DNA from 2 places in the Lawsonibacter sp. OA9 genome. Region 1 is predicted to be linked to the other one. Evidence: predicted binding sites of a transcription regulator. Region 1 holds the regulator's gene; the other holds the start of a gene.
The links. Region 1 encodes LexA, which represses DNA repair genes until DNA is damaged. Its sites were predicted from a motif close to CNAACANNTGTTNG; they were not measured.
Positions count from the first base shown of each region.

Region 1 (5,548 bases):
CGATGGCTTCTCCGTGGCCCTGCTGGTTATCATGACCTCCATTCTGATCTTTCTCCACACGCTGGCCTGGTCCCTGCTGTGCATCCCCGTCGTCTGGCTGGTCCTAATTCCGGTTCTTCTCTCCCCAGGCCTCTCCTTCCTTGTGATTCCCGTTCTAATTGCCGGCATCATGATTTTCTCTTATTGGGTCTCTCTGCGCTACGCCCTGGCCTACTATTTGCTGGCCGACCACCCTGACCATGGGGCCTTCGCCGCGGTCCGCCGCAGTGTGGAGCTGACGCGGGGATGGAAGTGGGAGATGTTCAAGTTGTTTTTCTCCTTTCTCGGCTGGGAACTGCTGGATCTACTTCTGTACACGCTGGTCCTGGTCCAAGTGCTGGTCCAAGGAGGTTTTTTCCAGTCTCTTTCCCTGGAGCACTACGGAGCGGCCTATGTGCTCTATCAGATTATCCTCTCCTATCCCAGCTCCGCCCTTCTTCTCCTGCTGGCCTCCATCCCGGTAAAGCTGTGGCTCTATCCCTACCGCTCCGTGACCATGGCCGGCTTCTACGACGCCCGGCTGCGCCTCCAGCGGGAGGGTTCTGTGGAGATGCCCCCTCTCTGAACATCCAAAGCTACCCGCCAGGACCTCTAGGTCCTGGCGTTTTTTTAGAGGCTTCCTTATTTTTGGAACATTCGTTTGACATTCGTACAAATGTATGATAAAATACATCTAAATTTTAGTATGTAATTTTCTGTCCGTCTGCCGAAAGGAGCCCTTGCCATGGCCAAACTGACCGCCAAGCAGCAGCAGATCTATGACTATATCCTCTCCTTTACCAATCAGCACGGCTATCCCCCTTCGGTCCGGGAGATTGGCGCGGCTGTGGGACTGAAATCCCCCTCCACCGTCCACTTCCACATGAAGGGGCTGGAGGAGGCCGGTGTCATCGTCAAGGCAGAGGGCAAGACCCGCGCCATCTCCCTGCCGGGGGCATCCATGGGCCCGGTGGCAGAGGAGGAGGACCCCCACGCCAACCAAATACCCATCCTTGGCAATGTAGCCGCCGGCACCCCTATCCTGGCCCAAGAGTGTATTGAGGACTACCTCACCTTCGACACTGCCGGTCTGTCCGGGGAGCACTTCGCCCTCACGGTCCGGGGCGAGTCCATGCTGAACGCCGGGATTCTGCCCGGTGACCTGGTGGTGGTCCACCGCCAGCAGGAGGCCCGGAATGGTGAGATCGTAGTGGCCCTTTTTGAGGATGAGGCCACCGTCAAAACCCTTCATAGAAAAGACGGCCGCACCTGGCTTCTTCCCCAAAACCCTGATTACCCGCCTATCGACGGCACCAAAGCCGAGATAGTTGGCAAGGTGGTGGCGGTAGTCCGTCGGTACTAATTTTGTCCCCCTGCGGCCGGTCATGCTCCCCATGGCCGGCTTTTTTCGTTGACAATCCCAGGTCCTGTCCAGTATACTGAACAGGCAAACAGAGGGAGGCGAGAAGGGTCGTGACCAAGAAGGAGCTTCTGGACCGCTGCGCCCGTGACGGGGCGGAGCGGGTGCTGCTGGCCCGTGTGCTGGACAAGCTGGAACTGGCTCAGGACCGGGGCATCCCAGCCCATACCCCCTTTCTCTCGCCGGGTGAACAGGCCTCTGTCACCGATTTACTCAACGCCTGGGGGCAGCCCCGCCATATCTTTTGGGGTGGCTTTCCCGGCGCAGAGCGGGCCCTGTGCGCCTTCCTCCCCGACTGGCAGGATGAGAACGACCTCCTGTTGGACCCAGAGGGACCGCTGGCCGCATTGGAGGCCGCCTTCCCTCCCGGTTCCGAGTTAAGCCACCGGGATATTCTGGGCTCCCTTATGGGCCTGGGGTTGACGAGGGAAAAGCTGGGGGACATCTTGCTCCCTGGCGACAGGACCTGTCAGGTGATCCTGCTCCGGGAGGTACTGCCCATTCTCCTCTCCCAGTGGGAGTCCGCCGGGCGTTGGCGGTTAAAGCTCCGGGAAATTCCTCTGGCTTCCCTTTCCCCTGGAGAGGCGAAGGTAAGGCTCATCCGGGACACAGTCGCCACCCCTCGCCTGGACGCGGTGCTTGCCGCCGGTTTTTCCCTGTCCCGCTCCAAAGCCATGGCCTATATCTCCGCCGGCAAGGCGGCCGTCAACCACCGGGAGTGTCTCAAAGGGGACAAGCTGGTGGATGTGGGAGACATTCTCACCTGCCGCGGACTGGGCAAGTGCGTGGTCCGGGAGATCCCCGGCCAGTCCAAAAAGGGACGGACCATGCTGGTATTGGAGAGATATATTTAAGCCGCCGGATAGGAGGGCACAGCTATGGCACACTATGAATATGAATTTGAGGTTCTGGCCCTCTCCGCCGGAGGGTACAGCCTGTTCGGCGGCGTCGGCATCCGGACTGAGGGCCACCAGGAAGTCATTCGAAGCCGGGCCGCCGCCGGCTGGCGTTATGTGGGCTATCTGCCCAGCGTTCAGCGGGCCTCTGGACATATTGAGACCATCGAGCTGGTATTTGAACGCGAGATAGAACAGGAATAAGGGAGGGAAAGGCATGGAGCAGAAGAAGATCGACCGCATCAATGAGCTGGCCCGGAAGGCCAAGTCTCCCGCCGGCCTCACCCCAGAGGAGGAGGCTGAACGGGCCCTGCTGCGACAGGAGTATATCGCCGCCTGTAAGTCCAATCTGATGGCCCATCTGGACAATACCCTCATTCAACATCCTGACGGCACCCGGACCCGGCTGCGGAAGAAGTGATCCGCTCTAGCCGGAGCAGGGGTTCATTGACAATCTCCCCGGCATCTGGGATAATACTCTCGATCCTTTTATGTCCCGCCAGGCGCTTATCCTATCTTTTTAAGGAGGCCCCCCATGGCTCATATTAAATTTTCTACCGACTCTGCTTCCGATATTCCCGCCGCTCTGCGGGAGGAGTGGAACATCCAGGTCCTCCCTTTTCCCATCGCGATGGGCGACAGGGAGTATATGGACGGCTTTGACTTCACTCCCGACGAGTTCTTTCAGATGCTGCTGGACAGCCCTCAGATCCCGACCCACGCCCAGTTGAACCCCTATCTTTTCACTGAATGCTTTGAGAAGGCGTGGAAAGAGGGCTATACCGATCTGATCCACACCTCTATCAACTCCAAGGGTTCAGCCACCTATGGCAACGCCATACAGGCCCGGGACGAGTTCTATGAGGACCACCCCGATGCCCAGGACACCTTCCATATCCATATCATCGACTCCAAAAACTACACCATGGGCTACGGCTGGGCGGTGGTGCAGGGGGCCAAGATGGCTGCTGCCGGTGCCCAGGCGGGAGAGATCGTGGATTTTATCCAGGATTGGGTGGATCATGTCCGGGTGATCTTCGCCCCTCTTGACCTGCGGTTTGCCAAAAAATCCGGCCGGATCTCCGCCGCGGCAGCCTTCATGGGCGAAGCCCTGGGGTTAAAGCCCATTATGACCTTCGCCAACGGCGAGTCCAAGATACTGTCCAAGGCGCGGGGGGAGAAAAACGCGATTTCCGCTGTTGTGGAGCTGTGCAAACAGGAGCGGAGCGCTAACAGCCCCTATCTGGTCGTCCATGGCAATAACCTGGAGCAGGCTGGCAAACTGCTAGAAGCCTGCCGCCAGGAGCTAGGCTGTGAGCCTGCCCTGGAGTATCTCATCGGTGGTGTGGTGTCCATCAACGCCGGCCCCAATGTAATTGGTCTGGTATATCGCACATAAAACTCTTTTTGGGTCCGGCTGTGGCGAGCAGTCGGACCTTTTTCTTTCTCTGGGACAGGCAGGCATCCCGAAATTTACATTTTATTCATGCTTTTTCTGGTAAGGTAGAGTAGGATACTGAAAAACAGGGAGGGATATGATACCAATGAAGCCTGGGCAACTGACCTGGCCCCAGCGGGGCGCCCTGTGGCTGCGGCTGGCCATCCGGCTGGTGCTGTCTCTGGCCGCCGTCCTTCTGGTGTCCTTTTTTGGACGGCCCCTACTGACACTTTTTGCCCCCTTTGTCTGCGCCCTCATCGCTGCCGCCCTGCTCAACCCCCTGGTCAAGTGGTTCCAGCGCAAGCTGGGATGGTCCCGAAGCGTGCTGACCTTGCTCCTTCTGCTCCTCCTCTTCGGTCTGGTAGGGAGCGCCCTGGGATGGCTGGGCTACGCGGTTGTCCGTCAGGTCATCAGTCTGGCGGAGAACTGGGACGGGGTAGTGGCTGCCGGCATCAGTGTACTGGACCAGCTGGACCAGATGTTTCAACAGGTGGTGGCCCAGTTCCCGATCCAGATCGCCGGCCCGGATCAGGGCTTTCTCGACTGGCTGGTGGACACCTTATCCTCGGCGGCCCCTGACCTGGGGAACCTGGCCACCTATGCTGGAGAGAAGGCAGTCTCCTTCTCCTCCTTTCTGTTGGCTCTGGTCTTTTTTGTCATGGCAACCTTTATGCTGACGGCGGACTACCCCTATCTCCGCTCACGGGCCGCTCAACATCTGGACGAGGGGACGCTCCACTTTCTGGGGCAGGTCCGGGCCACCGCCCTGGGGGCCTTCGGAGGCTATTTGAAGGCGGAGCTGCTGCTCTCCATCGGGGTATTCTTCATCCTGCTCATCGGCTTCTTTGTCATCCGTCAGCCCTACGGCCTTCTGCTGGCTCTGGGACTGGCCATTATGGACTTTATCCCCATCATCGGCGCCGGCACGGTCATGGTCCCCTGGGCCGTCATCGCGCTGTTTACCCACAACTACCTCGACGCCATCGAGATCATGGTCATCTGGGGCATTATTGCTATGTTCCGCCGGGTAATGGAGCCCAAATTCGTAGGGGACCAGACTGGTCTATCCCCTATCGCCTCTCTGGTCAGTATCTATGTAGGGATGCAGGTAGCTGGAGTTCTGGGTATGATTCTAGGGCCTATCCTGCTGCTGGTTCTGCTGAATCTGGCCGGAATGGGGATGTTCCGCGGGCTCCGGCTGGACATCGCCGCCGCTGTGCGGGACATCGCCGCCCTTCTCTCCCAGCGGCCAGAGCAGATGTGACCTGGTTTCAAACTTTGTTTTGGGAAAGTTCAAAAAATTTATCCTTTTTCTTCATGCTTTTTTCATATTTCGGCGGTATGATATCCACAGTTCAAAGAGGGGCGGCCCCAAGGCCCTTCTTGAAAGGAGTGCATTTACATGGAGTATCCCGACTTCAGCTTTTATAACAGTGAAAACGACGGCTACCGGGGTGGCTTCGGCGACTATACCGACCCCATTCCCACCTCTGGTGGTCCTGCTCATTCCAGCGAGCCCCCGAAGAAAAAGGGGCGCGGCAAGCGCATTGCCGCTCTTTTGCTGGCCTGCGCTGTTGTGGGCGGCGGAGCGGGCGTTGGCGGCGCGGCCGTGTACCAAAGTCTGACCGCCCCCGATACCGTAATCTATGAGGGGGAGCGCCCCCAGGTGGATACGATGGTCAACACCAACAGCGGCCAGCCCATGACGCCCGAACAGCTATATGCCGCCAACCTGCCCTCCTGCGTCGGCATCACAGTAAACACCACGGTGAACAT
Region 1 covers NZ_JAKNTI010000022.1:2,471,741-2,477,288, forward strand. The annotation lists gene MCG44_RS13220 (DUF975 family protein) at 1-604, shown strand, start outside; gene lexA (transcriptional repressor LexA) at 764-1,381, shown strand; gene MCG44_RS13230 (RNA-binding protein) at 1,492-2,292, shown strand; gene MCG44_RS13235 (DUF4177 domain-containing protein) at 2,317-2,538, shown strand; gene MCG44_RS13240 (DUF896 domain-containing protein) at 2,552-2,755, shown strand; gene MCG44_RS13245 (DegV family protein) at 2,870-3,733, shown strand; gene ytvI (sporulation integral membrane protein YtvI) at 3,879-5,036, shown strand; gene MCG44_RS13255 (S1C family serine protease) at 5,175-5,548, shown strand, end outside.

Region 2 (5,548 bases), 1.1 Mb from region 1:
CCCACACCGAGCAGAGCGGCTGTGCGGGTATGGGTAGTTGAGACGGGAAGGCCCAGCAGAGTGGCGGTCATGAGGCAGAAAATATTGCCCAAATCGGCAGACAGCCCTTCTCGCGGGCCAATCGACACCATTTCACGCCCGACTGTTTCGATGATGCGCCTGCCCCCCATAAGGGTACCGGCGGCCATAAAGCCAGCACACAAAATCATAAGCCAGATAGGGATGAGAAAGGTCTGTTCATCTCCGCGACCCTGGGCCAATGCCGTCCCCAAGAGAAATACACCGAGAAACTTTTGACCATCTTGGGCACCGTGAAGAAAGGCAGTTCCTGCGGCTCCGGGAAGCTGGGCCAAAAGAAATGTATGGTTGGAAGCCTTTACATGTTTTAAGGCACTCTGAAACAACTGTCCAGCCCAGAATCCGGCGGCAGTGGACAGAATCAGACCGAGGAGAACCTTGGCCCAACTGTCCCAGCGGATACAGGAGAAGCCACCCTCCAGAGCCACCGCGGCGCCAGAGATACCAGCAATCAAGGCGTGGCTCTCACTGGTAGGAATGCCAAGTAGCCAGGCAGCCGCGGCCCAGAGCACGATGGCGGCCATGGCGGCACACAAAGCGGTAAGAGCCGCGCGGGAGCCGCCGCCAAAGCTGGCGATAGAATAGACGGTCTCCGCCACAGAAGTAGAGACAGCGGTGACACAAAGCACTCCCAGAAAGTTGCATACAGCCGCCAGCAGGACAGCCAAAGGGAAGGGGAGTGCTCCAGTCACCACTACCCCGGCGATGGCATTGGGTGCGTCGGTCCACCCGTTGACCAGCAGTACCGCGAGGGTGAGGAGAACAATCAGTGCCAGAGCTGGATCGCCCGTCAACTGGTCGAGGAAAGCAAAAAAAGACAGGGGCATGGGTTCACCTCCATGCCCCTGTTGTATGCTACTCCTCCTCCAGATATGACCGGGAGCCTCCAGGCGGGGGCGCATGGCCGCTGCCGCCGGCGGCCTGGGTGGAGGAGGCATGGGAGATGGAAGATTTTCCGTACTTGGCCCGAATGCTATCCATCGTTTCCTCCAGCTTTTCCAGCCGCTCTCTCTTTTTGTCCTGGCCGAAGGCCAACAGATCCAGCTGGGCCGAGACCTCCTCCTCCGGGACCAGAGAGAGTGCTGTTACAGTGAGGGCTCGGACGGGATGATCCATATTCCAGCAGCTTTTGGCCAATCCCATGGCGGCTTGACTGATTTCTCGGGCCAGATTGCTGGGGGAGTCCAGACGCTGCTGCCGGATGATATCCCGAAAGGCGGGGTCCCGTATGGCAAGTGAAATACCATTACATTTCATGTGATACCGACGAAGGCGGGCAGCCACTTGGTCCGAAAGGCGGGTGATCCCAGCCTGTATATCTTCCTGCCCCCGCAGATCGTGAGAAAAGGTGAGACCATTGCCCACTGACTTCGGCGGGACGTACTGGGCGGCGGGTGTGACGGGGGAGCGGTCCTCCCCACTGGCAAAGTCATGGAGCTGGGCGCCATTTTTACCCAGCAGAAGAAAAAGTTGCTCCCGATCAAAGCGAGCCAGGTCGCCGATGGTGTGGATATCAAAGCGATCAAAAGTCCGGGAGGCGGCCCGCCCGACATAGAGCAGGTCGGTGACCGGCAGAGGCCATACAATCTGTTTAAAATTTTCCCGGGTGATGAGCGTGGTAGCATCTGGCTTTTTGTAATCGCTGCCTAATTTGGCAAAGACCTTGTTGAAGGACACTCCCACAGAGATGGTCAGCCCAAAGTTGCCCCGCACATGCTCTCTAAGCTGGTCCGCCAGCGCCTCCGGATCCCCGCCGAAGAGATGGAGGGTACCAGTGACATCCAGCCAGCTCTCATCGATCCCAAAGGACTCTACCAGGTCGGTGTAGTCCTGATATACCCGGTTGATCTGCCTGGATAGCTCACGGTATCGGTCATGGTGGGCGGGAAGAAGGACCAGTTCGGGGCATTTTTTTCTGGCCTGCCAGATGGTTTCAGCGGTCTTGACGCCAAAAAGCTTGGCGGGCTCATTTTTTGCCAGGATGATGCCGTGGCGGCTGTTCGGGTCTCCGCATACCGCCACCGGCAGGTGACGCAACTCCGGATGGTCCAGCAGCTCTACCGAGGCGTAAAAGCTATTTAAATCACAGTGAAAGATGACCCGTTCCACCGGACAGCGCCTCCTTTTCATTCAATAAAAAAATTATATTCCAGGCCAAGAAAAAAGTCAAACTAATGTTCGAATTTTCTTGACAGGAAAGGGGAGAGACTGGTAGGATAAGAAAAAAGGAGGGGAGAGGACATGGAATATATACCGGCTAAACATCTGCTCCATAGAAATAGAGGTACGGAGTGGTTTGGTACCGACCATACCATGAATATTTACCGTGGATGTTGTCATGGCTGCCTCTACTGTGACAGCCGAAGCAGCTGTTATCAAAATCCAGATTTTGATACCGTGAAAGCAAAGGCTGGGGCCCTCACTATTTTGCGGGATGACCTGGCCCGAAAGACGCGTCCGGCATTTATCAGTATGGGTTCCATGAGCGACCCCTATAACCCCTTCGAGGAGGAGCTGGAACTGACCCGTCATGCCCTAGAGTTGATAGACGCCTACGGATGTGGGGTGGCGGCTGCCACAAAAAGTGATCTGATCGTCCGGGATATCGACCTGTATCAGTTCATTCAGCGCCATTCCCCAGTGATCTGTAAACTGACGGTGACTACGACAGACGACGCGCTGGCAGCCAAGATCGAGCCGGGGGCTCCCTCACCCAGCCGCCGTTTGGCGGCGCTGAAGGAGCTGGCGGGAGCGGGGATCTTTTCCGGTGTCCTGCTTATGCCGGTCCTGCCCTGGCTGGAGGACAGCGTAGAAAATGTGCTGTCGGTGGCGGAGGCGGCTGCCGAGGCGGGAGCACGATTCGTCTATCCGGCCTTCGGTGTGACCATGCGGGATGGGCAGAGGGAGCATTTTCTAAACGGACTGGACCGGGCTTTTCCAGAACAGGGGCTGGGGGAGAAATACCGCCAGCGGTATGGAAACCGGTATACCTGCTCCAGTCCCAGAGCGGGGAAGTTGTGGGAACGATTTTCCAAACGCTGCGGGGAGCTGGGGCTGTTGTGTGAGATGCGCTCTATCATTTCCGCTGCCACCCGTGGATATCAGGATCGGCAGCTCACCTTTTTTGACTGATTTTTCCCCCGGTTGCCGGTTGGTTGCTGGACTTTCTCCTTCTGGTCTGCTACTATTTGACCAAGGAGGTGGGAAGAATGCCATTGGGAGAACGCCTGAAAGCACTGCGGAACCAAGTCGGTTTTTCTCAGGAGATGGTGGCGGAGCGAGTGGGCGTGAGCCGCCAAGCGGTGACCAAATGGGAGTCAGGGCAGACGATACCCACCGGTGAGAATCTGGCCGCGTTGGCGGAGCTGTACGCCATCTCACTGGACGAGCTGATGGAGGACCGCTCCGGCTGGGTAAAAGATGGGGAGGACAACCCTATCCTGCGGGAAAACAGAACTGTGATAGCTATTTCTGCCCAACTGGGCGCACTCTATGCCTGTGTCTGGACATTACAGGATATGCCGCATGGAGAGCAGCTTGGGGGCGGCTACCTTTTGCCCCTGTTCGGAAATATCGTGATGTTGGCACTGTGCTCTATGTGGATGGTGTGGAACCTGTCCTTTGAGCTGGATTTGGACCGGCGGCGGAACAATTTGAAAATTGAGTTGCGCTATATGCTGGCACAGCTCCTTTTGACCGTCTTAAGCTTCTATTTTCATCTGGGCTTGGCCGGATTCCTGCTGTCTATAGCCATTCTGCTTTTTTATCTGCGTGTGATAAATCCCCGATATATGGGGAGAAAGCTGTGGTGGAAGAAACCAAAAAGAGCGGTCTGTAAGATGAAAAAGGGCTCAAGGGATGGCTCTTAATTGAGGTCCATCCCTTGAGCTTTTTTTGTTTTACCAACCAGGAACAAGCCGGCGCACAGGGCGGTAAAGGGAGCGACTGTTACCAGACCGAAGGAGCCGATGACGGTATGGATCATCTCGGCGGCTACATACTTATAGTTCAAAATATTGGAGATTGGAGTGCCCTGGGCCATAAATACCATCAGCAGTGCCACATAGCCACCGGAGTAGGCGAACAGCAAAGTGGTGGTCATGGTCCCCATGGCCGCTCTGCCTACGTTCATCCCGGATTTGGCCGCCTCCCACCAACTAAGGTCAGGTCGTTTCTCCACGACTTCGTGGACTGCGGAGGTGATATCTACGCTCAAATCCATGATTGCTCCGGAGGCCCCGATAAAAATAGAGGCCATAAAGATTCGGGTCAGATCCAGATGCTGATAGCCGGCATAGAGCAAACTTTCCGAGTAGGACATGACCGCCCCGTGGACCTGAAATAGGTCAGTGAACAGGATGCCCATGATACAGGTGACCAGAACACCAAGAGCGGAACCGGATGAGGCGGCCCAGCATCTCCGGTCGAAACCATAGACCAGGGCGATGATAAGCAGAGTGAGGGCCAGTGTTATGGCAAGGCCGACCCAGATAGGATCCCAGCCTTTGAGATAGAGCGGGACCATCACCTTCCATATCATCAAGACAGTAAGGAGAAAGGAAAGCACAGCCCTTAGACCAGTCTTTCCCGCAAAGAGGACCAGCAGGAGGACAAATAGTCCGCCCATCAATAATTCCCAGGGCATCCGGTAGTGATCGATCATAGATACACTGAGGATCTGCTCCCCTTGGAAATTGATACGGACCAGAGCCTTATCACCGACAGAAAAGATCTTATCCTGTTCCAGAGAGCCGTTCAGGGTGTTTTTTCCCTCTACCGTCTGCCCTTTGAACTGTCCTCCTAGTACCTCAAGCTGACAGCGCTGCTCGCCGGACCGGACGAGCCCGGTATCAATAACGGTTGACTCATCGGTAGACAGTACCAGAGCCGGCTGAATATCAGATTCCTGAAAAACGATGTTATCCTCATATCCCGTGGGCAGGGCGAGCAGGACAACGGTGAGAAGAAGGCATACCCATACAGGGGCATGGTAACGAAGAAAATCAGCTTTCATCTGCTTTAACATATAGTGTTGCTCCTTGAAGAGAGAATATCACTGGGAAGTACCCGTATCTGGAGGGGGAGTGGAGGAGGAGAAGAAAAATGAAAACAAATTCGCCCGGTGAAAGGCGGATATCCGAAAGCTGCGGGGGTACCACCAAATGAAAATGCAGGGGTAAGCCCGCTCCAGTTGGATCGACTGGAGCGGGCCGTTGATATCGTGTTCTCAAGAGAGGGTTACCGAACCGCCAGCATCTGGGCCAGCTTATCGTAGATTGCAGTGTTGTCGTAGTAGCCCTTGAAGAGTTCGGCGTTGACGCCATCCGCAAATACCGCCACGGGGAGTCCGGTGTGGCTGTACGAGGTAAAGGAAATACCGGATTTGTTGTTGAGGATGTGGGTGATGGTGACGGACAATGGTTCATAGGTGCCGTAGGCCACGTATTCCTCCTGGTCGGCCATGCCGGTA
Region 2 covers NZ_JAKNTI010000022.1:1,392,044-1,397,591, forward strand. The annotation lists gene MCG44_RS07855 (inorganic phosphate transporter) at 1-905, opposite strand, end outside; gene dinB (DNA polymerase IV) at 934-2,187, opposite strand; gene MCG44_RS07865 (SPL family radical SAM protein) at 2,320-3,210, shown strand; gene MCG44_RS07870 (helix-turn-helix domain-containing protein) at 3,288-3,947, shown strand; gene MCG44_RS07875 (YibE/F family protein) at 3,944-5,104, opposite strand; gene MCG44_RS07880 (alkaline phosphatase) at 5,317-5,548, opposite strand, start outside.
Region 2: a site for LexA is predicted at 2,246-2,259, ahead of dinB (DNA polymerase IV). Genes of this name have one in related genera too.